2 linked regions of the Flammeovirga agarivorans genome follow. The protein of the gene in region 2 interacts with the protein of the main gene of each other region in a pairwise test. Links are inferred from orthologs where the notes say so. Each region holds a gene or a part of one and is shown on either strand. Other genes may lie near its edges.

Evidence for each region.
Region 1: the proteins of uvrB (region 2) and uvrA interact in binary tests that used the Escherichia coli proteins (3 or more experiments, as listed by UniProt). The link is inferred for Flammeovirga agarivorans from one-to-one orthologs.

What each region holds. Positions count from the first base shown.
Region 1 is NZ_JABAIL010000005.1:441,691-459,436, forward strand. Bases 6,271-9,648 are described here. They hold uvrA (excinuclease ABC subunit UvrA), read right to left. Parts: upstream 9,327-9,648; coding sequence 6,471-9,326; downstream 6,271-6,470. Other genes in these bases: HGP29_RS17980 (GNAT family N-acetyltransferase), read right to left, coding at 9,448-9,648. Outside these bases: HGP29_RS17955 (GAF domain-containing protein), read left to right, coding at 260-2,647; HGP29_RS17960 (BatA domain-containing protein), read right to left, coding at 2,723-4,765; HGP29_RS17965 (OmpH family outer membrane protein), read left to right, coding at 4,999-5,601; HGP29_RS17970 (hypothetical protein), read left to right, coding at 5,730-6,266; more of HGP29_RS17980, read right to left, coding at 9,649-9,903; pruA (L-glutamate gamma-semialdehyde dehydrogenase), read left to right, coding at 10,127-11,761; HGP29_RS17990 (5-oxoprolinase subunit C family protein), read right to left, coding at 11,847-12,674; 5-oxoprolinase subunit PxpB, read right to left, coding at 12,705-13,367; 5-oxoprolinase subunit PxpA, read right to left, coding at 13,357-14,112; HGP29_RS18005 (hypothetical protein), read left to right, coding at 14,391-14,855; HGP29_RS18010 (Bax inhibitor-1/YccA family protein), read right to left, coding at 14,929-15,642; HGP29_RS18015 (YggS family pyridoxal phosphate-dependent enzyme), read right to left, coding at 15,696-16,382; HGP29_RS18020 (hypothetical protein), read right to left, coding at 16,391-16,951; HGP29_RS18025 (PP2C family protein-serine/threonine phosphatase), read right to left, coding at 17,053-17,746. UniProt on the Escherichia coli protein: The UvrABC repair system catalyzes the recognition and processing of DNA lesions. UvrA is an ATPase and a DNA-binding protein. A damage recognition complex composed of 2 UvrA and 2 UvrB subunits scans DNA for abnormalities.
Region 2 is NZ_JABAIL010000005.1:654,888-665,164, forward strand. What follows is about bases 7,232-10,139. They hold uvrB (excinuclease ABC subunit UvrB), read right to left. Parts: upstream 9,747-10,139; coding sequence 7,716-9,746; downstream 7,232-7,715. Other genes in these bases: tuf (elongation factor Tu), read left to right, coding at 7,232-7,387. In the rest of the region: rplA (50S ribosomal protein L1), read right to left, coding at 1-524; rplK (50S ribosomal protein L11), read right to left, coding at 552-995; transcription termination/antitermination protein NusG, read right to left, coding at 997-1,569; preprotein translocase subunit SecE, read right to left, coding at 1,632-1,823; HGP29_RS18880 (hypothetical protein), read left to right, coding at 2,231-2,833; HGP29_RS18905 (DUF368 domain-containing protein), read right to left, coding at 3,640-4,551; HGP29_RS18910 (Ppx/GppA phosphatase family protein), read left to right, coding at 4,608-5,522; more of tuf, read left to right, coding at 6,209-7,231. UniProt on the Escherichia coli protein: The UvrABC repair system catalyzes the recognition and processing of DNA lesions. A damage recognition complex composed of 2 UvrA and 2 UvrB subunits scans DNA for abnormalities.

The sequences.
Region 1 (17,746 bases), 210 kb from region 2 along the record:
TGCTTCACGGCGTGGGGGTTCGAGTCCCTCCACCCGCACCAAGAAAGGTTGATAGAAATATCAACCTTTTTTTTATGCTCTTTTTTTAATATTCAGGCTTGTTACATTGCAAACTGCCCACTTTGATCAATTATCCTTCCTTGTCATTAAAATACTTTACGATTTTCTACGTTCTTTTTTAGAACATGGTACTTGAATTGCACTAGATATTCATTAGTCACAATAGTGTATAATTTAAGCTTTCTTGCCTCAGATTATAATGACAGAAAAGACTTCAAATAATATAGAAAACTCAGGCCTTAGGATAAAAGATTTAAGTATACGTATTAAAGTATTACTAAATCTCTTATTGATTGCTGCTTTATCAAGTATTGCAGTAGGTATGTTGGGTTATTATTCAGCAAAGAAATCCTTAGAAGAGGCTGTTTTTGCACAATTGACATCTGTAAGAGAAGTAAAGAGGAGAACTCTTGAAAATTATATAGAGAATGCAAAAGAACATATTAGTGTATTGGCACAAAGTAGAATGGTTTCTGATGCCGTTTTAGAGTTTTCTTCTGCATATCAAATCATGGATTACTATTACTCTCCTGGTAAGATTGTAAAAATGAGGAGAGAGTTAAAGGAGTTTTACAGAACTACAGTTGATAGAAAGCTAAGTGATCATGAATCTTTCTCAAGGCAGTTGATCACTTCTGTTGATGAGAATTCGGATAAGATGGTTATTCTTCAGAATCTTTATCTGTCCAACAATAAAAATCCAATTGGTAAAAAGGATCTATTAAATAGAGCTAATGATAAAACAGCATATTCTGACATTCATGAAAGATACCACGCTTCTTTTAGAAGGTATCTTTTAGCAGATGGATTTTCAGATCTAATTTTAGTGAATGCACAATCAGGTGATGTGATCTATTCTGTGGCAAAAAATACAGATTTCGGTACAAACCTAATGGATGGTGTATTTAGACAGTCTGCTTTGGGACAAGCCTTTACTCTTGCTAGGAACTCAATAAGACAAAATATGGTGATCTTATCTGATTTTGTCTCTTATGAAGGTTCATATGGTGGTTTGCAATTATTCTTTGCAGCACCAGTATATGATAATGTGGATAATAGTTTAGAAAAAGTAGCCGTATTAATAGGTACTATGCCATTGTCAGAGATTAATAAAATTATGACTGATGACGGCGATTGGGTAGAAGAAGGTTTAGGTAGTACTGGTGAAACCTATTTAGTAGGTAAGGACCAGTTGATGAGAAGTGATGCTCGTTTATTTGTTGAAGAGTCAGATAAATTCAATCAAGAACTTTTAGATTTAAATATTCCTTCTGATGAAATCAATCAGATTAAATCATTAAGAACTACTGTACTTTCAAAAACTGTAAATACAGCACCTGTGATGGACGCCTTAAAAGGACACTCAGGTAACTTAATGGGAAAAAACTATCTAGGAAAAGAGGCTTTAAGTTCTTATTCTACATTAAAAATTAGAGAGCTTCCTTGGATTATTATTGCAGAGATTCAAGAAGGAGAAGCATTCGAATCGATTGAAAGACTAAAACTTAATGTTGCTTTGGCAACGATTGTGATATTTATTATTGGCTTTATTGTCTCTAATGCTTATTCAGCAAGTTTCACAAGACCTATTTTTAAATTACAGGAAGCGATTTCTAAGCTAGCAAAAGGTGATGTTTCTTCATCTATCCCTGTTACGTCAGGTGATGAAATTGGAGCTACTATTTTCCATATGAACAACCTTATTGATCGTACCAAACAAACTTCTGACTTTGCCAAAAATGTTGGTAAGGGCAACTTTGAGGTTGATTTTGATACCTATGGTAATCGAGATGTTCTCGGTAACTCATTAATTAAGATGAGGGACCGTTTAAAAGAGGTCTCAATAGAAGATCATAGAAGGCAGTGGGTAACAGAAGGTATTTCGAAATTTGCAGAAATTACGCGTAAATATTTAGACAATGTTGATGACCTTTACGAAGTGGTACTACGAGAATTGGTAGATTATTTAAGTGCCAACCAGGGAATGATGTTCTTGGTTGAAGAGGATAATCTTTCAAACCAGGTACTTGAACTTAAGGCTTGTTATGCATACGATAGAAAGAAATTTATGGATAAGAAAGTCAATTATGGTGAAGGCTTAGCCGGAAGATGTTGGCAAGAAAACGAATCATTATATATAGATGATATACCTCCAGGGTACTCTAAAGTAGTTACAGGCTTAGGGTTAGCTTCTCCAAAAAGTTTACTATTGGTTCCACTGAAGTTTAATGAAAAGGCTTTAGGAGTTATTGAACTGGCATCATTCAATACTTTTGAACCTTATATGATTGAGTTTGTAGAAAGAGTATCAGAAAGTATAGCTTCTGCTATTACTTCAGCAAAACATAATACAAGAACTTCGAAGCTATTATCTGACGCACAGAAGTTAACTCAAGAATTAAGGGTTAGAGAGGAGGAGATGCTTCAAAACACTGAAGAATTACAAGCTACTCAAGAAGAGATGGAACGTAGACAAATGGAGTTGGAGGAAGTTAGAAAAGCACTACAGAAAGAGATTGCTATGAAAGATGAACAGATCTTATACTATAAATCTCAAGTGGAAAGAAATGAAGATATAGAGAGCTAATTTTCTTATTATACATAAACAAAAAGAGCATAGAATCATGATTCTATGCTCTTTTTGTTTTGTTGATGGTCTATTTTAAGTTTTCCAGAATCTTAGTAGTGCCATTTCAATCATCAAAAATAATAAAGCAGCAATAAGGAAGTATCTCCATAATGGTTGTGCAATATTATCTTCAGTGAAAATCTGCTTAAAGCTATCCGCCTTTATATTGTTGTAAATTTTGATATTCTTGAATTGCCCTAATTTATCTTTCAATTCTGAATCAGAATAAGAAGCTAATTGAGATTCTTGTGATGAATAATTGAAAGCGATATATCCAACAAATGAACTGTTATCTGCTGAGACCACCTCGTAGCATCCAGCTTCCATATCATCATTCGGAAGTTTTAAAGTAAGTACATCGGCATTTACCTTTTGAGTAGGTATTATTTCTAAGTCTCCCTTCTTTAACTTGTAAATACTCCCTTTTTGAAGGTTATCAAATCGGATACGTAAGCTCTTCTCTCCAAAATTATAAGATAACTGATCAGACTGAGTCTTACTGAGGATAGCCATTCTATACATTACCGGTACGAATAGTGCATGACGGCCAAAGTTACTATATGTTGGATCAAGAGGTGTCGAAGCAAAATAATTGCTTTGTAGGGCACTCTCCTGAATTGAAAGAAAACTTTGACTGTTTTTATAGGATAATAGTGTTCTCACTCCTCTTCCTTTCCATTGAAATATAGGGACACCTTCAGGCATGCTCATATTTCGTACTCTTTTTTCGAATACATTTGAAAAGAATGGATCTTTTTCCGGAGGAGTAACTGTGCCTATAAACTGGGGCCCTTCTTTTAATTTACTTTTATTGATTAGCGTACCAAATGCTTTAGTATAGCTATCTATGTCCATATTTAAAGATGGGAAGACGGCTATGTTAGTACCATTTCGTATTGCATTCATAATTACTTCTTGTAATGACTCATGAATCACTTGGACATCATCTAACACTAATAAATCTGCTCCATTTGTAGCTGAATAGTCAATGGAGTTTGATTTAAATGTAGTCGCATTTAAAAACGATTCGCTTTTAAATACGGTAGAAAGATAATTTCTAGGATTGTCCGAGATGATTGCAATATTGATATTCGGTGATACATTAAGTACAAAATGATGTTCGTTGTCAAAATCTACAGGGTAATCAGAAATATTTACCCTACATCTTTTTGTTCCAGCATCACTAATAGCAAAGGCCATTTCAACAATCTGAGTATCGCCTCTTTTTAAATTGATGGTGGTATTAGAAGACTGAACATCCTCTACAAATAGAGTTACTTCTCGGTCTTTTACATCTTCGAGTCCTAAATTAGATATTTGTACAAAGAGTTTATTGTTCTCTTTCTCTTTAATAAAAGGTTTGTCTAACCATACAGAATCAATTCTTAAATTCTCTACTTTATCAGCCATCAATGGTATAAGATGGTAAGTTGTAGAAGAATCAAAGTTGATGTTTTCTAAAGTTCCTACTGTAGATTTTTGAAAATCTGAGATCCAAAATACTTGTTTCCCAACAATCATTTTTTCTCTGATAAAGGCATCCTGCTCAATTTGGTCTACATCACTTAGACTTCTGGTGAAGTTGGAATAAGATAATCCTATGATTTCTTCTTCAGATCGTTCTTGGTTCATAAAGTACCTAGAACTACCAGTAAACCGATTATCAAGTACTTGGTACGAATAGCCGACAGGAAAAACTGTAGGTATTTTACGCCCAATATCTTTTGCAGCATCAAATAGAGTTTTTCCGTTTCTCTCACTTTGCATACTGTAAGAATTGTCGATGTAGATACTGGCTTTACCGGAATCATTTTTTAATAAAGTATTACCATTTTCTTTAGGTAGGTATGGACGGGCAAATGCGATGATAGCTAAAAGTATAAATAACATACGAGCTAACATCACTAAGATCTTTTTTAAACGATCTTGTGCATTGGACATTTCCTTTACGGTATGTAGAAAGGCTACATTTGTAAACTTAATCTCAGAGGACCTTTGGAAATTAAAAAGATGTATTATCAGAGGCACTGCAACAAGTGGTAGTGCATATAAAAACATTGGGTTGACGAAGTTCATAGAGTAATCTAGAGGTTGCTACGTTTTTACCTATCTAAGTTCAACAATTTTATTAAAAAGATACTAGTAAGATACAATGAAAGAATAGGACTTTTTACACTTTCGATGATTTAATTATATTTGCAGCGGTGAAATTTCATGTTTGAAGATATTTGAGAACTTTTTGATGGATATATCTTCAATTGTCGAGTTCATCAAAAATGGATTCATATAAATAAACGGTAATAAATAAAGTGAAAAAATTATTATTAGCTGTTGGTTTAATTGCGACTATGTTTGCTTGCCAACAACCACAACAACAAGCAGCTCCAGCTTCTGGTTCAACAACTAAAATCGCTTACATCAACAACGATACTTTATCAGTTTACTATAAGTTCGGTGAGGATAGCTACAAAGAATTCCAGGCTAAAGTTGAAAAGTCTCAAAAGCAATTGCAATCAAGAGCAATGAAATTGCAAAAAGAAGCTGAAAGCTTCGAAAAAAGAGCTAGAGCTGGTTTAATGTCACAAAATGACATTCGTAAGAAGCAAGAATCTTTAGCGATCAAGCAACAAGAGATTCAAATTGCTCAACAATCACAAGCACAAGGTTTAGCCGCTGAGGAGCAAGCTATTCAAGCAGAGGTTAGAAAAAGAGTAAAAGAATTTTTAGATCAATATTCTGCAGATAAAAACTATAGTATTGTTCTTGGTTATAGCGATGGTGTTACGTCAACAGTAATTTGGTCAACTCCAAATGTTGAAGACATCACTCAAGATGTAATCGACGGTTTGAACAAAATCTACGAGGAAGAGTTAACTTCTCAATCATCTGAAGAAAAAGGATCTTCGAAGTAATTTTACTTCATTAAGATATTAGAAGTCCACAATACGATTGATGTGTTGTGGATTTTTTTTTGTTTCACGAACTTTGGGCCATCAATAAATAAGAGAGTAATCAATTACTTTCTTTAAAAATTATACTTATGAGTGATAAAAAAGCGACTTTCTTTGAAGGGTTTAAGGACCCTTTTGATATGATCAACAAACTTCGAATTGTATTTTACGGTATGGCAAGTATTTCTGTACCTTTTGCATTGGTTTGGTATCTACAAAATAAAGAAGCAGGAAATATTGACCCTTTTTTACCAGCTTTTGGTAATACTGTAATAGGCGGGGTAACTGCAGTTATATTATTAGTAGCGATTGCTGTTTATTCAAAATATAACAAGCAACTAAAAGAAATTAGAAAAGAGCCTTCATTACCGTATCGTTTGAGTTTATTGTTAAGAGCTCAGTTTTATAAATTTATACCATTAGCCATTTCACCAATTGTAGTAGCAATATTATATAGATTGACATTGGAGCCGCTTTTATTTGGTGTTTATATTCTATCTATGGTTTTATTTGCAATGAGTAACCCGTCAGTGCATAACGTTATATCTGACTTAAGATTGAATAAAAATGATAAAGAAGTGATGTTAAATAACATTCCTTTTGATCAAACAGATATGAAGTTATAGGGTAAAATTATAACAAAGTAAAAAAGGTCTGTCAATTATTAATATTGACAGACCTTTTTCTTTAGTAGGAATGATAATTGAATTGGTTGGTATTTCAAAAGTAGAGCAAATATTTTAATAATGCAAATAAATGCTAGCAAAATCCAATAAATCAATAGTATATTTGCCAATTCAGTAAAAAAAACGAATAATCATTCATTTATCTTATGAATTTTTCATTTCATCTTTAAGAAATTTGGCAGTATAACTTTTTTTACTTTTTACTACTTGTTCTGGAGTACCTTCCACTACAATCGTACCACCACTTTTGCCACCTTCAGGTCCAAGATCGATGATATGATCAGCCACTTTGATAACATCTAAGTTGTGTTCAATAACAAGGACAGTATTGCCTTTATCTACTAACTTATGAAGTACATTCAATAGGTGTTGTATATCTTCAAAATGTAAACCTGTTGTTGGTTCATCAAGAATATAGAAAGTTTTACCTGTGTCCTTTTTAGACAGCTCAGTAGCAAGTTTTACTCTTTGTGCTTCACCACCAGATAACGTAGTTGCATGTTGTCCTAAAGTGATATATCCAAGACCTACCTGCTCTAGAGCAGTGAGCTTTCTTAAAATTTTAGGGTGCGCAGCAAAGAATTCCATGCCTTGTGATACCGTCATGTTGAGAACATCAGAAATAGACTTTCCTTTGTATCTAATTTCTAGTGTTTCTCTATTGTAGCGTTTTCCTTTACAGTCTTCGCAATCTACATATACATCAGGAAGGAAATCCATCTCAATGAGTTTCTTACCACCACCTTGGCAAGTTTCACAACGACCACCTTTAACGTTAAAGGAGAACCTACCAGGCTTATAGCCTCTTATCTTAGATTCAGGCAAGTTGGTAAACAAGGCTCTGATCTCTGTAAACATATCAGTATATGTGGCAGGGTTGGACCTAGGTGTTCTACCAATTGGAGATTGATCTACTTCAATCACCTTATCGACAAATTCTAAACCGGTAATCTCTTTATATTCTTTAGGAGCCTTTTTAGATTTATATATTTTCTGATTTAAAATTGGATATAAAGTATCATGAATTAAGGTTGATTTACCAGATCCGGAAACTCCTGTTACCACTATCATCTTACCCAATGGGAAGTCTACAGAAACATTTTTAAGGTTGTTACCATTGGCCCCTTTGAGAGATATAGTATTACCATTTCCTGCTCTTCTTTCTTTTGGAACTTCAATATTAAGTTTTTCACTTAGGAAATCGGCAGTTGTTGATTTTTGTTTTAAAAACTGTTTTGGTGTACCTGCAGCAACTACATTTCCACCGTACATTCCGGCTCTTGGTCCGATATCGAGAATATAATCAGATGCTAACATCATGTCTTTGTCGTGTTCAACAACAATGACAGAGTTCCCTAAGTCTCTTAAATCTTGAAGAGCTTTTATTAATTTTACATTGTCTCTTTGATGTAATCCAATACTAGGTTCATCAAGAATATATAAAACACCCACGAGTTGAGTGCCAATTTGTGTTGCTAACCTGATACGTTGGGCTTCCCCTCCTGATAACGTCTTTAATGAACGATTTAATGTAAGATAATCTAGTCCTACATCAATCAGGAAGCCAGTTCTTTTGCGTAATTCTTTTAGGATTTCACTACCAATCGTTTTTTGTCTTTCAGTCAGTTGATCGTCTACATTACTGATCCATTCTCCGAATGAATTAATATCCATTTCGGCTAATTCTGCAATATTTTTATCTGCAATTTTGAAATGTAGCGACTCTTTTCTTAGACGAGCACCGTTACAAGAAGGGCATTTTTTGATGATAGTAAATTCTTCAGCCCAGTTCTTTACTTTTTCAGAGCTACTTTTTGCATGTCTTTTTAAGAAGGGAATAACACCTTCAAACTGCGTAATCCATGCTTTATCGTACTTAGAATCTTTTGCACTTAGTACTTCAATTTCTTCATCTGAACCATGTAGAACGACCTCAATAGCTTCATCGCTTAAATCTTTAATTGGCGTAGAAAGTGAAAAACCTCTTTGTTTGAGGTGCTGCTCTATCATCTTAAAGATATAGATATCACGATATTCACCTAGAGGTACAATACCTCCTGCAGATATACTTTTAGTATCATCTGGAATGACAGCTTCTTTTGTGATTTCTTCAATTTCGCCAAGACCATTACATGTTTTACATGCTCCATAAGGAGAGTTGAAAGAAAACATGTTTGGAGCAGGTTCATCATAAGAGATACCTGATTTCGGGTCCATTAAGAACTTTGAGAAGTATTTTACTTGTTCTTTTTGAGGAGCATCAGGGAAATAGCAAAGGATGATTCCTTTACCCTCTTTCATGGCTGTCTTTACCGATTGAGCAATTCTAAATTTGTCCTTTTCATCTACCTTAACTCGGTCAATAACTACTTCTATATCATGAGTTTTATAGCGGTCTACTTGCATTTTTGGTACAAGATCCTGGATCTCGCCATCAATTCTTACTTTGCTGTAGCCTTGTTTTCTAAGTTGAACAAACAGCTCTCTATAATGTCCTTTACGACCTTTGATAACAGGAGCTAAGATCACCATTTTATGACCGTCAAAATGACTCATTAACCACTCAATGATTTGATCTTCAGTTTGCTTGATCATCTTTTCCCCTGTAACATAAGAAAATGCTTCTGCTGTTCTTGCATAGAGAAGACGTAAGAAATCGTAGATCTCAGTGGTAGTTCCTACTGTAGATCTAGGGTTTCTAGAAGTGGTTTTCTGTTCAATAGAAATAACAGGACTTAGACCTTCAATTTTATCAACATCAGGACGTTCCATATTTCCAATAAAAGAACGGGCATAGGCAGAGAAACTTTCCATGTACCTTCTTTGTCCTTCGGCATAAATGGTATCAAAGGCCAAGGATGATTTTCCACTACCAGAAACTCCTGTAATTACAACAAGGCTGTTTCTTGGAAACTTTAAATCAAAGTTTTTCAGGTTATTTTCTCTTGCACCATAAATGGCGATTTCTTCTTCTACGTAAGCTTCTGAATGCTGCTTCAAGGTGGTAGGTATGATGATGAAATTACAAATTTATTAAGCTCTTAGAATAGCTTACTTCAAAATAGTAGAAATTGTTTTGTTTGATCAACAATTCTAGGCTTTACTTTAATTTTTTTGAGAATTAGGAGAATTGTTTCTTCATTTTATACTCATCCAACCCTTCTCCAAAACCATCTTTTATTATTTCGTAGGTTTTAAAGCCATATCTATTGAATAACTTTTCCATAAGCTGGGTAGTATTGATATTAATATCTAGCCCTTTACCTTCTGCCAGTATTTTATTTTCAATCTCTTTATAAAAAGTATCTGAAACCGAAAGTAGTTGTGCCGCTCCAATACTTTTACTTTCAAACATAACCCATGGAATACCATGGTGATCTTCTTTGGTATAATAACCGCCGCACCCGATAATACTACCGTTTTCATTTTCAACTACATAGTAATTTTCATCAGTGTAATTGTCAAGAAAGTCAATTAAATACTCTTCATCGTTAGGGTCAAAGTACTTTGGGCAGTTAGAATGAAAAATTTCTATAAGTCTTTCTTTATTAGATGGATGGTAGGTTTTAATCTGCATGGTTGTAATTGATTTCGATTACTAATTCTGGTTCATTATAAAATAAAAAATAGGCACAAGCGAATTTGTATCAATAAAAAATGATAAAACACTTCTTAATATTTTGAGTAAATGATGAATATCACGCTCAAATTCATACATTTGTATCACTTTCAAGTAAACGGTTCCATCACATACGACCGCATACTAAATAAGAATATTCACATATCATAAAAATTACATCATGGCAAAAGGATTTTTCAGCGTACCTAAGGCTGTAAACGAACCTATCAAAAGCTATGCGCCGGGTACTCCTGAGCGTGAAGCACTACAAGCTACAATTAATGAGATGTCAACGCAAAAGATTGACATTCCAATGTACATTGGCTCTGAGGAAGTTCGTACTAACAATTTAGGTACATGTGTATCTCCTCACGATCACCAAAATGTAGTAGGTGAGTATCACAAAGGTGATAAAGACCATGTGACTCAGGCAATCAACGCTGCTTTAGGCGCTAGAGAAGCTTGGGCTGAAATGTCTTGGGAACACCGTGCATCAATTTTCTTAAAGGCTGCTGATTTATTAGCGGGTCCTTACAGAGCAAAAATTAATGCTGCTACAGTAATCGGACAATCTAAAACTGCACATCAAGCAGAGATTGATTCAGCATGTGAATTGATCGACTTCTTAAGATTCAATGTAAAATTCATGACAGAGATCTATCAGGATCAACCTGAATCAGCTCCTGGCATGTGGAATAGATCAGAATACCGTCCTTTAGAAGGATTTATCTTTGCTTTAACTCCTTTCAACTTTACAGCCATTGCAGGTAACTTACCAACAGCTCCAGCAATGATGGGTAATACAATCGTTTGGAAACCTTCACACGATCAAATTTACTCTGCCAATGTATTGATGGAAGTATTTAAAGAAGCAGGTGTACCTGACGGTGTTATCAACTTAGTTTATGTTTCTGGCCCAGACGCTGGTGACGTAATCTTTAATCACCCTGATTTTGCAGGTCTTCACTTTACAGGTTCTACAGGTGTATTCCAAGATCTTTGGGCTACTATCGGTAACAACATTGAGAAGTACAAGACTTACCCGCGTATCGTAGGTGAAACAGGTGGTAAAGACTTTATCTTGGCTCACAAATCTGCTACACCAAAAGGTTTAGCAACAGCGATTACTCGTGGTGCATTTGAATTCCAAGGTCAAAAATGTTCTGCAGCATCTCGTGTATATGTTCCTAATAACATTTGGGATGAAGTAAAAGGATATATCATTGATGATGCTAATGATATCATCAAAAACCATATGGGTACTCCACACGATTTCAAAAACTTCTTCACAGCTGTGATCAACGAAAGATCTTTTGATAAGTGTGCAGGTTATATCGAGAGAGCAAAAGAATCTGACATGTGTGAAATTATCGCAGGTGGTGGATATGACAAGTCGAAAGGTTTCTTCGTAGAGCCAACGATTATCGTTACTAAAGACCCTAACTACGAGTCTATGGTAGAGGAAATCTTTGGACCAATCGTTACAATCTATGTTTACGATGCGGAGTATTTCGATGAGGCAATTTACTTAGTAGATAATACTTCTACTTATGCTCTTACAGGTGCTATTTTCTCACAAGATCGTTATGCGATTGAGTATGCAACGAGAAAATTAGTGAATGCTGCAGGTAACTTCTACATCAATGACAAGCCTACAGGTGCTGTTGTTGGTCAACAACCTTTTGGCGGTTCTAGAGCATCAGGTACAAATGATAAAGCAGGTTCTGCTATTAACTTAATGCGTTGGACAACTCCAAGAACATTAAAAGAAACATTTGTTCCTCCAACAGATTACAAGTATCCATTTATGGGATAATTAAATAAACAATAATTAAAAGTTAGGAATAGCCTTTAGTTATTTATTAGAAGGAGTAGAGTCTTTATCGATTCTACTCCTTTTTTTATAATTGAAATTTTACAATTGAACCTACAGGCATTTGAGCTAATTGATCACATGCCCTTGCAGATAAATTTAATGCTCTGATGTATCCGCCAGAAGTGGGTGCATCAGACATCATTATTATTGGTGTGCCTGAGCTTGTGATTTGTACAGTACCCTTTACCATTCCAGAAGAAATTATTTCTTTTTGTTGTCCTAATTCAATTTCGTCTCCCTCTAATCTATATCCAATTCTGTTGATATCTTTAGAAACTGTGAATGAAGTGTTGATAAGTTTTTGTTTTGACGAATCAGGAAGAATATTCCATTCAGGTCCTTGGTAAACTTGTAAAGAAGCTTCTTTATTAAATTTTTGAGGCTTAATTACACTAAAGCTATTCTTTAGTACTTCGTGTTTACTGAGCCTAATAATGTCTCCTTTTTGTAAAGTACGTCCATAAAAGCCACCAAATTGGGCTGGAAGGTAAGTGGAATAGCTTTCATAAACTTTCTCCAATTGTGGTATACCGCTAAAGGCTAGATAACCATAAACACCCTGTTTTGAGAAGCCTATTTCTAAAATATCACCTGTAGTTAAAACAATAATTTTACCTTGAGGGACCGCATATTTATTTAAATTGATACCCATATGTGCTCCAAAAAAGGCTACTGAAAATTCGGTTAGTGCCTTAATTGTACATCCTATTTGACACATTTCTAACACCGGTGCATTCGGTGCATTACCCAGGATTGAATTAGCAATTTGAGCAGAAGATTCATCCATAAAGCCAGAAACAGGAATACCTTGATCTTGGACACCAAATCTACCGCCATCCTGAAATGTAGTCATCAAGCCAGGTTTTATCACTTCAAAACTCATTTATTCCGATTTTAATTGTTGATATGTTGATAAGTCTATGGGTTTGAACTTTACCTGATCACCCATTTGAATTAAAGGAGACTTATTCACAGAAAATATTGAGATGGGTGTCTGACCTATTATCTGCCAACCTCCTGGTGTTGCTTGTGGGTAAATACCTGTTTGTTTATCGGCCAATCCGACTGCTCCAGCTGGAATCTTTAATCTGGGAACTTTTTTTCTTGGAATAAACAGTTGAGGGGCTAAACCTCCTAAATACATAAACCCAGGAGAGAACCCCAACATATAAACCGTATAGGTAGTTGATGTATGATATTGAATAATTTCTTTAATAGATAATCCTAAACTTTGACTCACTTCATTAATATCTATCCCGAGCTGCTCGTCATAGCATACAGGAATTTCCACAATCTTACTTTTGGAATGATGTATCGTAGGGATATCTAGAGAGACTAACAGCTCTTTTAGGGAAGAAAATTGTTGGTGTTTAGAATCAAAAAGTATGGTAATAGAAGTATAAGCAGGGATAATGGATAATACACCTTTTATATTAATCGATAGAAGGTGTTTATACCAACTTTTTACTTGCTGATGAATTTTTAAAGACACTTCGTTTTCGAACTGAATGATCAAAGCACTTTCTCCATATGGTTTAATTTCCATGCTGTATAAATGATTGGATACTTGAAGAGTGTTCTGTTAATTGTTGATGTACATATTTTAGAAGTGCTAAAGCTTCAGGCGTATCTCCATGGAAACAAATGCTATCAACTTTCATATCAATAGATAGTTGATCGATAGTATTGACCTGTTGAAGTGATATCATTTGGTCAATTTGCTCCCAAACTTCAGTGGGTGAATGAATAACAGCTCCATGCTGACTTCTAGCGACTAATTGACCAGCATTAGTATATTTTCTATCAGCAAATCCCTCTTTAATAAAAGTAATGTTATTCTTTAGACATATAGCTTCTAATTCCGAATTGGGCATACCCAAGATAGGAAGCTCTGGATTGATTGCTAAAACTACTTGAGCAATAACTTCTGCAGTGCTTATATCAACCATTGCTTTATTGTATAAAGCACCGTGAGGTTTAATATACTCCACATTTATATTCTGAAGCTTTGCGAGTTCAATAAGCTGTTGAATTTGCTGAGTTAGGGTACTTTTTAATTCAGTAGTAGAAATGTCAATCACTTTTCTACCAAAATTTTCTTTATCTGGATAAGAAGGATGTGCACCAATAGTTACATGATACTTTTTAGCTAGAGCAATTGTAGTTGACATTGAAGCAGTGGTTCCTGCATGTCCGCCGCAAGCAATATTACAAGAAGAGACCAATTGAAGTAGTTCTTCGTCATATGGAAACCCCTCACCTAAATCAGCATTTAAATCTATAAACTTCAAAATTCTTGTTTTTTGGAGGAAAGTTACGCACTCCTGTATTAGTAATCAACCATTAAAAATGATATAAAAACAGTTGTCTATCAATTATTTATATCATTTTATTACGTGTTGAATTCTAATAAGTGAATATTCTATTCTGTTATATTACTAATTAGAGTAAGCTAATTGACTTTTTTTCATTTATTTACATTACATGTGTGTGTTTTGAGTGTTCAGTGTAAAAAAGAATTATTTCGTTAGAAAAGTTGTCTTCGAGATACATGAACGATTCTATTGCTATGAAAAAATATTCTATTACCCACTTATTAGTATTTATTCCCTTATTTATTTTTACTAGTTGTTTTGATCAATTAGCAGATGATGCTGAGGTGTCTTCAAACGTTTCTGAAAATGTAGTGGGGCAGTATCTGATTACCGGATTTCAATATGATGGTGTTGCCGATGTAGATTCTCTTACAACAACAACGTATGGAGATAGCTATATCACATTGACAAGACAGGCAGATAGTTTAGTATCTATTCGTTTGGTTTTAGAAACAGAAGTAATAGATTTTGCATGGAATCTTCAAGAGCAAAAAGTTGAAGATATAGGTCACCAATCATCAGAATATGAATTTTTGGTTGAACCTGGTAAGACTTCATTAAATAATCTCCATTTGTATATTACTGAGGATAGAAAACTGAGAGCGGTATTTGATCCGGCTTTGCAGCCTAACATAAAATCAATTCATGCTGAGATGTAGAAATTGATCATAATAAAAAAGTCACCTACTTTAAAAGCAGGTGACTTTCTTCTAAATAATATTAATAGATGTTCTAGTCTCTACTAGAACCACCAAAAAATCTTAGTAAGAATAAGAAAAGGTTGATGAAGTCTAAGTATAAACTTAAAGCACCAAGAATAACCATTTTCTTAGCCGATTCACCATCTAAGATAGCATGGCTCATTTCTTTTAATTTTTGAGTGTCATATGCAATTAACCCAACGAAGATTAATACACCTACACCAGAAATTAGCCAATATAATGTTGAACTAGCAATAAATATGTTTACAATAGATGTAATGATTAAACCTAAAAGAGCCATCATAAGTAAACTACCCATTGATGAAAGATCTTTTTTAGTGGTCATACCGTAAACGCTCATAGCAACGAATGTACCTGCTGTTACAAAGAAAGTACTGACGATTGCGTTGAGGTCATAAACATAAAATATACTAGATAATGTTGCTCCTGTTAATGCTGAATAAGCAAGGAATAGAATTGTAGCTGTAGCAGAAGACATTCTATTAATGGCTCCACTTAATGCGAATACTAAACCTAATTGGGCAATAATTAATATCCATCTCATGTTGGCTACCATCATCATAGTATCATATGAATTGGCAATAAACATAGATGTTGCAGCAGTAATTGCAAGGCCACCACTCATCCAACCATAAACTTTAGTCATGAATGAGTTTTGTACATTAATCACATCTTTTTCAGAATGTTGATAACGACCGTACGATTGATAGTTTGTCTCTCTCATTTTGATAAACGATAATATTTTGTATGTATTTAAACGTATAAAATCTTTAAATGTTACAATTTGCCATAGTTTCTAGCACCGAAAATAGCACTACCAACACGTACCATTGTACTGCCTTCTTCTACTGCAATTTTGTAATCTCCGCTCATACCCATTGAGATTTCTTGAAGATCAATATTATCTAAATGGTTGAATGTTGCTTTTAAATCGTCAAAAAGAGATTTTAAAGATGCGAACTCTGATTTCACTTGTGATTGATCTGATGTGTTAGTTGCCATACCCATAACACCAACCACTCGTACGTTTTTCATAGATTGAAACTCATCTGAAGATAAGAAATTTTTAACTTCTTCCTTATCAAATCCAAATTTAGTTTCCTCATTAGCAATGTATATCTGTAATAATACATCGATAATACGATCGTTTTGTTCTGCTCTTTTTTGAACTTCTTTTAGTAACCTTGGGCTATCAATAGAATGAATCAAAGAGATAAAAGGGGCAATATATTTTACCTTATTTCTCTGTAAATGACCAATCATATGCCATTGAATATCCTTTGGTAGAACTTCATTTTTGTCAACCAGTTCTTGTACTTTATTTTCACCAAAGATACGTTGTCCTGCATCATAAGCTTCCTGTAACATTTCGACAGGTTTCGTTTTACTTACTGCAACAAGTTTACAAGGAGTACCTTCTAATTCTTGGTTGAATTTTTTAAGATTTTCTGAAATGGATGACATGTATAAAATTATTTCTTTTTGATAATCAACATAAATACAAAAGTTAGGAATAGTCCCCATAAAAACAAACGACCTGCTTGATCGAAAGCTAGATTGCTTGCACTGAGATCTTTAAGCATTTCTACTTGTTTAATATATTCAGGTTCTGTTAAACTTTCTGCAATTTGCTCTTTTCCTTCTGTAAGTATTAAAGTTAAGGACTCTATATGTCTATTAATAATAGCTTTCCCCATTACTTTTGTAGATAGGATAATATTTAAGATGAAGCAATAAGCTGTTGAAGCAGTAATATTTAAAGTAAGTCCTATCAGAAGGCCTTGAGGTATTAAAATTCTACCTTGGTTTACTCTAAACCTGAAATAGGCCATTGAGGCTGCAAACATGAAGCCATAGACCGGAGGAAAAAAGGTGTCTTTCCATTTAGCAAATACACTTAAATCTAAATAATAGAATAGGATCACTAATAATGATAGGGTGATTGAACTTATTACGCCAAAAATAACACCTATTTTAAATAAGTCTGGGCGAATAAATTTAAGTGGCTGAATCTTGTTTGTTTGTTCTTCCATAACTGTGTTTTAATGCGACAAAAATAGCATTAAAATGAGTAAGAACTAAGAAGTAAAGGACAAGAAGTAAAAGATAACAGATTATTTAAGGATAATTATTCCTATAGTCTGATGAGTAAGAGTGTGAAATCATCGTCCATCGCTTTCTTACCCATAAAAGCATAAATGTCTTCTAAGATTTTATTGGCAATCTCTTTTAATGGTAAGTTGTTGTTATTTTCGATGATGGTTTGCATGTGCTCGTAACCATATTCATCTACACCATTTTTACTTCTTGCTTCAGTAATACCATCAGTATATAAAACAAGCAAGTCACCATGGTTGTATTTTATTTCGTGATTATGGATGAACTTTTTGTAAGAATTGTTTCTAACTATACCAAGTCCAAGTCCTCTGTTGTCCAAGAAAGTTGCTTCTCTACTTTCTGCATTATAGTATAATGTAGGACAGTGTCCTGCTCTAGCAAAATCTACTTTCTTCTCTTCTGTATTTACATGAAGGTATGTGGCAGTAATAAAGGTATCTCTTTGTATACATCCTGTTAAGGCTGCATTTGCTTTGGTGAAGAATTCGCTTGGTAAAATATTCTCCTCCCTTGCTAAAGATTGGTAAATACCTTTCATTTGAGCCATATTGAAAGCAGCTTTAGGGCCTTTTCCAGATACGTCAGCAATAATAAAACTTACTTCATTATCATTTAGACGGTGCATATCATAATAGTCACCACCCACAACAATAGCAGGTTCCCAAGTGACATACACTTCTATATTTTCATTGATTTCTAGACTCTTTGGC
Region 2 (10,277 bases):
CCTACTGAAGTATGAATGATACCAGTTTTGTCAACTTTAAAGTCGATTTTACCAGCTTTCACTTCTTTTACAGCTTTACCAACTTCTAATGTTACAGTACCCGCTTTAGGGTTTGGCATTAGACCACGAGGACCTAAAACTCTACCTAAACGACCTACTTTAGCCATTACTGTTGGCATAGTGATGATTACGTCGATATCAGTCCATCCACCTTCGATTTTCTTGATGAATTCGTCTAAACCTGCGTAGTCAGCACCTGCTGCTTTTGCTTCTTCTTCTTTGTCTGGAGTAACTAGAGCAAGAACTCTTACTTCTTTACCAACACCGTGAGGTAATGAAACCACACCACGAACCATTTGGTCAGCTTTACGTGGATCTACACCTAAACGGATGTCAACATCTACTGAAGCATCGAACTTCTCGAAAGAAATTTCTTTCACAAGTTCAGTAGCTTTCTCTAGCGTGTATTCTTGAGTTCTATCGTATTTTGATAGAGCCTCTTTCATTTTCTTTGATACTGCCATGATTAAAAACTAATTTACTTGTAGAAATTAAGCCTCCCAAGGAGCTGTTCCCTCTACTGTGATACCCATGCTACGAGCTGTACCCGCAACCATTTTCATACCTGATTCAACTGTAGAACAGTTTAAGTCTGGTAATTTTGTCTCTGCAATCGTTCTTAATTGATCCCAAGTAACTGACGCTACTTTCTTACGGTTAGGCTCAGAAGAACCTTTTTTAATTTTTGCCGCATCCATGATCAAATTAGCCGCTGGAGGAGTTTTAATTACGAAATCAAAAGACTTGTCTTTGAAAATTGTAATTAATACAGGCAATAATTGCCCTCCTTTGTCTTGAGTACGAGCGTTGAACTGTTTACAGAAATCCATAATGTTCAATCCCTTCGAACCTAACGCAGGACCTACTGGCGGCGACGGATTGGCTGCTCCACCTTTAATTTGAAGCTTTAGGAAACCTTCGATTTCTTTTGCCATCTTATTCTTCTTTTTCTACTTGTTTATAATCGAGTTCCACTGGCGCATTACGACCAAAGATCTTCACCATGACATTGAGTTTTTTCTTCTCTTCGAAGACTTCCTCTACGCTTCCGGAGAATCCAGAGAATGGACCATCCATAACACGTACTGTTTCGCCGACAGAGTAAGACGTGTCATGTTTAACTTCGCCTTCGTCCGACTCATCGACTTTGCCTAGGATCTGATTAATCTCTGACTCGCGCATTGGTTTTGGAAGCACTGTGGGATCCTTAGTATCCGCATTCAGAAATCCAATGACACCGGGAACACTATTAATCGTGTGTTGTACCTCACCGTTAGTTAAATCAGCTTGGACGATAACGTATCCAGGAAGTAAGTTTTTTTCAACAGCAATCTTTTTCACCTTGCCGTCTCTTTGCTTTCTTGCCTGATATACTTTTTCTGTAGGTACTATAACTTCAGTGATAAATTTTTCAAGCTTCTGATTTTCTAACTCTTTAAGTAAGTAATCTTTCACTTTCTTCTCTTGACCACTTACAGCTCTAACTACATACCATTTAAGCTCACCCATCGCTTTTTAGTTTAATCTGTTGAGGTTTCTTAACTAAATACAAATTCTTTTGTGACTGCTCCTTAGTAAGCGTTGTAGAAAAATGTTAGTGCTTCGTTGAAGCCTAAATCTACAAGACCGATTACCAATGCAAACACAACTGAAGCTACTAGCACTAAAATAGAGCTATCTTGAGCTTCTTTAAACGACAACCAAGATACGTTGTCTGTCATCTCTGTGTATGACTCTCTTAAGAATTGCATTAATTTATTCATAATTCTTTCGAATTTTGCACACAAAAAAAGTTGCCTTTGCGGTAACAACTTTGGATTGTGTAAAAGTTTATAATCAATTGAACGGCTAAATATAGTAAGTTCAATTTAAATTTGCACGGGCAGTAGGATTCGAACCCACGACCTGCGGTTTTGGAGACCGTAACTCTACCAGCTGAGCTATGCCCGTAAATCGTCTATTCTCAGTGTTTTAGATAATCACCTTGAATTTCCGAGATGCAAAGGTAGATACTTGAAATAATAAAACAAATAAGAATCTAAAAATTTTTCTTAATTCATATTAATATACAGTGAGTTAGACGATATAAATGTATATTGCAATCATTATAATAGGCCATATCACTGCTTATAGACGTATTTACTGTGCTATTTTATCATTTTATTATATAATGAGAATTTTTTTATTTTTTTCTATAATACTGTTGTACTGCCATAAAATAACAGCTCAAACATCACTTTCTGAAAGTTTAGCTTTCAATGATGGAACCTTAGAAATAAATGCTTCAGCGAAATCAGGTGAGGATTCTTTTTTCCAATTATCAAATTCGAGCTCTAATAAAACGGTCTTTTGGGAGGTGTTTAGAGAAACAGGTACCCTAAAAAGAAAGTATGAGCTGAATAGACTTCCTCAAGGGTATTATAAATTTCAGTTTGCTTTAGATGGAAAAGCAGTCTATGGAGAAGTATCTAACCTTAGTTCTGGTGTGAACATTAAGATATATGATAAAGATACTTTTTATAAGAGACCTTATTTTAATGTAACTGTAGAAGGTGACACATTAAATGTAGATGGTTATTTCGGGAAACATGCAGAGGTGACTTTATCCATAAAAAATGAAACAGAAGAAGAAGACGCCTTCAATTCTAAAGTTTCTTTAAAAGATGGAGCATTAAAAACACAATATATTCTATCCGATTTTCAAAATGGATTATATGTGATTAGAGCTAGTATGACCGATAAAACCTTTGTTAGAAATTTTAATCTAAAATAATTTCACATTTAATATTCTAACACTCAAATCGTTTACATTTCTTTAAAAAACTTTTTTGAGAAATTCTTTGCAGTTAAAAAAAAGTGCTATACATTTGCACTCGCAATCGGGACAAACGGTCACGATAAAAACAATGAAGTGTTGATTGAGTAAACAATAAAAAGCATTTGGGAAGGTTCCAGAGCGGTCAAATGGGACGGACTGTAAATCCGTTGCTTCGGCTTCGCAGGTTCGAATCCTGCCCCTCCCACTACAATGTTTACTTAATCTGGGAAGGTTCCAGAGCGGTCAAATGGGACGGACTGTAAATCCGTTGCTTCGGCTTCGCAGGTTCGAATCCTGCCCCTCCCACACAACATTGTATGCGGGTGTAGCTCAGTTGGTAGAGCGACAGCCTTCCAAGCTGTAGGTCGCGGGTTCGAGCCTCGTCACCCGCTCAAAGGATCAATCAGAAATGGTTGATCCTTTTTGCTTTTATATACTTTTTGAAAATTGAATTTTTAAAAGCAGAGTATATTTTCATCATTCATAGACAATCACTTATCAATTAAAATAAAAACAATATTCTATTTTAGTTGGAAATGTGGATCATTCAGTGTTTAATTTGTACCACAATATGCGGGTGTAGCTCAGTTGGTAGAGCGACAGCCTTCCAAGCTGTAGGTCGCGGGTTCGAGCCTCGTCACCCGCTCAAAAGGTTAATCAGAAATGGTTAACCTTTTTTGCTTTTATAAACTCCAGTAACTAATAAAAAGCATCTAAATGAATTATCCACCTAGATGCTTCTTATTATGTATAAATAATGTTTACTGCTCTTCTTTAGTAGCAAACCTTTCAATTCCCCAAACCAAAAAGAATCCAACAATGGCTAGTACTATTGCTAAGACTAGTTGGTTATCACCTTCAAAGTGTTGTGGTAAGATAGATTTTTCAACCAGAGGTTTTACAGCCCCATGTCTATCTGTGTATGTTTCTAATACTTTTTTCCAAGGCCATACTTTATTCAATGAGCCAATCATTACACCAGATAGTAAGGCAATAGTAAAGTCGTGGTATCTATTTAATAAGAAGGTTAGTACTCTCGAGAATGCAGTGATGCCAATTACTGCACCTGCCCCAAAAACTGCAATCACATCCAATTTGAAACTGCTAATAGCTTCTAAGATGTGGTTGTACTGTCCCATCAACAATAACATAAAAGAACCTGAAATTCCTGGAAGAATCATCGCACAGATTGCAATCATACCTGCTCCGAAAACGTAAATTAAACCTTCCGGGGCTTGAGATGGAGTAGCTATAGTTATATAATAAGAAAAGATAGCTCCTATAATTACAGCTACTATACTACTAATATTCCAAGCCTTAACTTGTTTGCTGACTAATAATGTAGAGGCGATAATTAATCCAAAGAAGAACGACCATAGACCAATAGGTTCATTGGCTAGTAGGTATTTCATTAGTTTGGCTAAAGAAAAAACGGCTGTTCCTATACCTATTAGTAGTGGTAGAAGAAAATTCAGATCTAGTTTTTCCCATAGTTCTTTGATCTTAAACTGAAATAAAAGTTTGATTGCATCTAGGTCAACAGCACTAATAGCATTTAATAATCTTTCATAAATTCCAGTAATAAATGCTACGGTTCCTCCTGAAACTCCAGGAACAACATCTGCAGCACCCATAGCTACTCCCTTTAAGAAGATAAAAAGTTTTTCTTTCATGAATTGAATCTTATAATTTCGGGTAAATATAAGAGAGGAAAACAAAATTATACGAAATGGCTCATATAAAAGCGTCAATTGATATGGGGACGAATACGTTTCAATTATTAATTGCAGAAGTAGAGAATAATGCGATAACAAATAAGCTGTATGCAAAAGATATTTTTGTAAGATTGGGGAAAGGAGGTATCTCCAATGGAGAGATTATACCTGAAGCACAAGAAAGAGCATTTAATGCTTTAGCTGAGTTTGATAAAGTAATTAGAAAACACAAAGCCGATTCTGTAGCTGTGGCAGCGACAAGTGCTGTACGAGTGGCAAAGAATGGAGCTCAGTTTATTCAGGATATTAGAAATAAGTTTGGGTTTGAGGTGAGTATTATTCAGGGAGCTGAAGAAGCAGAAGTCATCTATTATGGAGTCAGATCTGATGTGGCTATGAAAACTACTTCTATAATAATGGACATAGGTGGAGGTAGTGTTGAATTTATTATTTGTGATGCTCAACAAGTTTTGTGGAAGCAAAGCTTTGAGATTGGAGCACAAAGGTTATATGATATGTTTTGTAAAACAGACCCTATGGAACAATCTGCAATTGAAGATTTAAAGGAGTATGTTAATAATGAGTTGCAGAGTCTTTGGGAAGCAGTCAATACATATCAGCCAAAACAGTTGATTGGTGCTGCAGGGACATTTGAAACATTGCAAGATATTTATGGGGCAATGAATTCCATTTCTACTGATCAGGTAAAAAGTATAACTAGCTCATCTTATTCAGATATGTATACTATGTTTATCGGTTGTGATGAAGAGGCGAGATTGAAAATACCAGGCTTAATTAGACAGAGAGTAAATATGATAGTTCCAGCTTCTTCTCTGTTAAAAACTGTAGTAGATCAATTGTCTTTTGATAAAATATTCATATCTTCAGCATCGCTGAGAGAAGGTTTGTTACTGAGGAAAAATAAATAAAAACCCAAGTACAATTTGAATATCAACCATTTTAAACACGTTTAATTAATCTTAAAATGGCAAAAAAGCTGAAAATCTACAGATTAGAAAGGTTTGTTTGCATACTCTTAACAAAGATTTAAAATTAAAAGAAAAATCATTTATTTTATTGATAATCAGTGTTTTTATAGGTGTTTAAGCCTGTTTTAGGGTGTAAACTAATATATGTCATTGTAAATTATTATAGATTAATCGATCTATTTTTCAAGTAGATGTTTGAAGTTTTTGAAAATCAATTTACCTTTGCATCTCGAATAGATACGGGATGAATTTTATTAGTCTCAAATTCTATTGCTGGGAAGGTTCCAGAGCGGTCAAATGGGACGGACTGTAAATCCGTTGCTTCGGCTTCGCAGGTTCGAATCCTGCCCCTCCCACTATCAATAAAAGAAGCTGTTTTTATAATAGAAGAATTTATTGAGAAATTTTGTAGTTAGTGTTTCTTCAGATCTCTAACTGCATTTCGAGGAAAATCGAAAATCTACCTGGGTAGATTGCGGTAACAGCATAAGCTGCCGTAGCTCAGGGGTAGAGCACTTCCTTGGTAAGGAAGAGGTCGGGAGTTCAAATCTCCTCGGCAGCTCGATTTTGCTTTCAAAATCTGAAGATTGAAATCTATTAATTGTATATAATTCTTTTTAAGAAAGATGGCTAAGGAAACATTTGACCGTTCGAAACCCCATTTGAACATTGGTACAATCGGTCACGTTGACCACGGTAAAACAACTTTAACTGCGGCAATTTCATCAGTTTTAGCAAACAAAGGTCTTGCTGAGCAAAGAGATTTCTCACAAATTGACAACGCTCCAGAAGAAAAAGAACGTGGTATCACGATCAACACTTCTCACGTTGAATACCAAACTGAGAACCGTCACTATGCACACGTTGACTGTCCAGGTCACGCCGATTACGTGAAAAACATGGTAACTGGTGCTGCACAAATGGACGGTGCTATCTTAGTAGTAGCTGCTACTGATGGTGCTATGCCTCAAACTAAAGAGCACATCCTATTAGCTCGTCAGGTTGGTGTACCTAAAATCGTTGTGTTCTTGAACAAAGCGGATATGGTAGACGACGAAGAGATGCTTGAGCTAGTTGAAATGGAAGTAGCTGAAGAACTTGAGTCAAAAGGTTATGAGGACGCTGTTATCGTTCGTGGTTCTGCATTAGGTGCATTGAACGGTGAAGATAAGTGGGTAAAAACAGTTGAAGAATTAATGGAGGCTGTTGATACTGAAATTCCTCTTCCAGAGCGTGATGTAGATAAAGATTTCTTAATGCCAGTAGAGGACGTATTCTCGATCACAGGTCGTGGTACTGTAGCTACAGGTCGTATTGAGAAAGGTGTTGCTAACACAGGTGATGCTGTTGAAATCATGGGTCTTGGTGACAAATTAACATCAACTATTACTGGTGTTGAGATGTTCCGTAAGATCTTAGATAGAGGTGAAGCTGGTGACAACGTAGGTATCTTATTAAGAGGTATCGACAAAGCAGACATCAAGCGTGGTATGGTAATCTGTAAGCCAGGTTCTGTAACTCCACACAAGAAGTTTACTGCTGAGATCTACGTTCTTTCAAAAGAAGAAGGTGGTCGTCACACTCCATTCTTCAAAGGTTACAACCCTCAGTTCTACTTCCGTACAACTGACGTAACTGGTACTATCGCTCTACCTGACGGTGTTGAGATGGTAATGCCTGGTGATAACGTAACTATCACAGTTGAACTTCAAAAGGAAATCGCAATGGAGGAAGGTCTTCGTTTCGCGATCCGTGAAGGTGGACGTACAGTAGGTGCAGGTCAAGTTACTACAATCGTTGAGTAATTGATTCTCAACATTAGTTGAGCACATATATTAAGAGGTTATCTATTGCTAGATAACCTCTTTTTATTTCTAAAGGAATTTTTCCTTCTTTTCTTTCGAAAACTTCATAAAGAAGACAATCGTAAGAATCAATGATGTTAATGCGATAAAGAGCCATAACTTACTCATGAATTCTTCATTCTCTTTTGAACTTTTAATGAACCAAATAAGTCCATTGCAAGTGTTTACTAGCGTAAGAATTAGCATTCGAAAAGATGGGGTCTCTTTAAAATAGTCGATTAGTTTTTGCATGATTTGTTTTATGGTATATTGTTTTGGATGTTGTTAATTATACTTTGCTGTTTTTTACTCTTTCTAATTCAAACATGATATCTCTAAGTCTTGCTGCTTCTACAAAATCGAGATCACTAGCAGCTTTTTCCATTTCTTTTTTCACTTGAGAGATCTGTTCGTCAATATTCTTTTTGCTATTTGCTTGATAAGTTGAAGCTTCTTCTGCAGCCTTGGCAAGGTTTGCTTCTTCGGATTGATAATCTTTACTAATTGATTTTTTATCCGCTACTTGTGTTTGTTCAATAATAGCATCATGTGATTTTCTTACAGTACGTGGAGTTATTCCATGCTCTAAATTGTATTCATGTTGGATTTGACGACGCCTTTTAGTTTCACTTATGGCTTTGTTCATGGATTTCGTCATTTTATCCGCATACATGATTACTCTACCATCGGAGTTACGGGCAGCTCTACCAATTGTTTGAATTAAAGATCTCTCATTTCTTAAGAAACCTTCTTTATCCGCGTCCATAATAGCAACAAGCGAAACTTCCGGTAAGTCTAGTCCTTCTCTAAGAAGGTTGACACCTACTAGAACATCGATAATTCCTAATCGAAGTTCTCTTAAAATCTCAACACGATCTAATGGTTTGATTTCAGAATGTAAATAAGTAGACTTAATACCTATTTGATCCAAATATCTGGAGAGCTCTTCTGCCATCCTTTTAGTTAGAGTAGTAATCAAAACTCTATCACCTTTTTCTATAGTCGCTGTAACTTCTTCTAATAAATCATCAATTTGATTTAAAGTTGGTCGAACATCTATTTCAGGATCTAAAAGACCAGTTGGTCGAATAACTTGTTCAATAATTGCTCCTTCCGTCTTTAATAATTCATAATCACCTGGAGTAGCACTGACATATATACTTTGATTAACCACATTTTCAAATTCATTAAAAGTGAGTGGTCGGTTATCTAAAGCTGAAGGTAGTCTGAAACCATTGTCAACTAAGGAAATTTTTCTAGACCTATCTCCTCCCCACATGGCTCTAATTTGAGGTAAGGTCACATGGCTTTCATCAATAACCATTAAGAAATCATCTGGGAAATAATCAAGTAAGCAGAAAGGTCTTTGTCCAGGACGTCTTCTATCAAAAAAGCGAGAATAATTTTCGATACCAGAGCAGTATCCTAATTCTCGAATCATCTCAAGGTCAAACTCTGTTCGTTCCTTGATTCTTTTTGCTTCCATTGTTCGTTGATCTTTTTCAAAATATTTGATTTGATCAACGAGTTCATCTTGTATTTTGATGATAGACTCATTAATAGTATCTTTTCCTGTAACAAATAAATTAGCAGGGAAAATGGTAATAGCATCTTCTCTTGATTGCATTTTACCAGTTTCTGGGTCGATTCTTTGAATTTCTTCAATTTCATCATCCCAGTATATAATTCTATATGCAAAATCTGCATAAGCAGGGTAGATGTCTACAGTATCGCCTTTAACTCTAAAATTACCTCTATTAAATTCTATTTCATTCCTTGAATAAAGAATGTCAACAAAGTCTCTTAAAAGTTTTTGTCTTGGATATTCAATGCCGGTTCTAATTTTGAGAACATTTTTTCCAAACTCCTCTGGATTACCAATACCATATATACAAGAAACTGAGGCGACCACAATAACATCTCGTCTACCAGATAATAACGCTGAAGTACATGATAATCGAAGTTTCTCGATTTCATCGTTAATCATCAAATCTTTCTCAATGAAAGTATCTGTTGTTTGAATGTATGCTTCAGGTTGATAATAATCGTAGTAAGAGATGAAGTACTCTACAGCATTCTCAGGAAAAAACTGTTTGAATTCTCCATATAGCTGGGCTGCTAATGTTTTATTATGACTGAGTATTAGTGTTGGGCGATTCGTTTCTTTTATGACATTTGCTATGCTAAATGTCTTACCCGAACCAGTAACACCTAATAAAATTTGAGAACTTTCCCCTGTTTCTACTCCTTCAGCCAATTCTTTTATGGCCTGAGGTTGGTCTCCCATTGGAGTGAAATCAGCAACTAATTTAAAATCCATAGAGTAATTATTGTAAGAAGATAAATATACTAAATTCTATAATTTATCTTTTGGTAATTGATACTATGATTTTGTGAAATATTTATACAACTATAATACTTTGATAAATAAATGATTAATGAGGTATTATAATTTATTGATACTAATTTTTGATTAAGGGGCTTGAATTTTTCAAGTCAGTTATTACCTTTGCACTCCCTTCAAACGGAAGGCCAAATGAAAAACACTTGTAGTGAGTGCTATTCATTTCAATATTTTGCAAAGAAGAAAGCGATGTAAATTAAAATTTCAAATGAAATCAAATAAGCATTGCATATTAAATTTCTCTTCTTACCTTTGCACTCGCTTCTGAAAAGAGGCGGTTATAAAAGACTAGAACGTTAGTCTTTTTAAGTAGAGAGTGGGAGTTTAAAATCTTCACAAAGTAGTTCGAAAAAATAAAATAAAATTTTTTCAAAAAGAGTTTGGAGATTAAAATTTAGTTCTTACCTTTGCATTCGCTTCTCAAACGGAGTAGCACAAAACAAACTG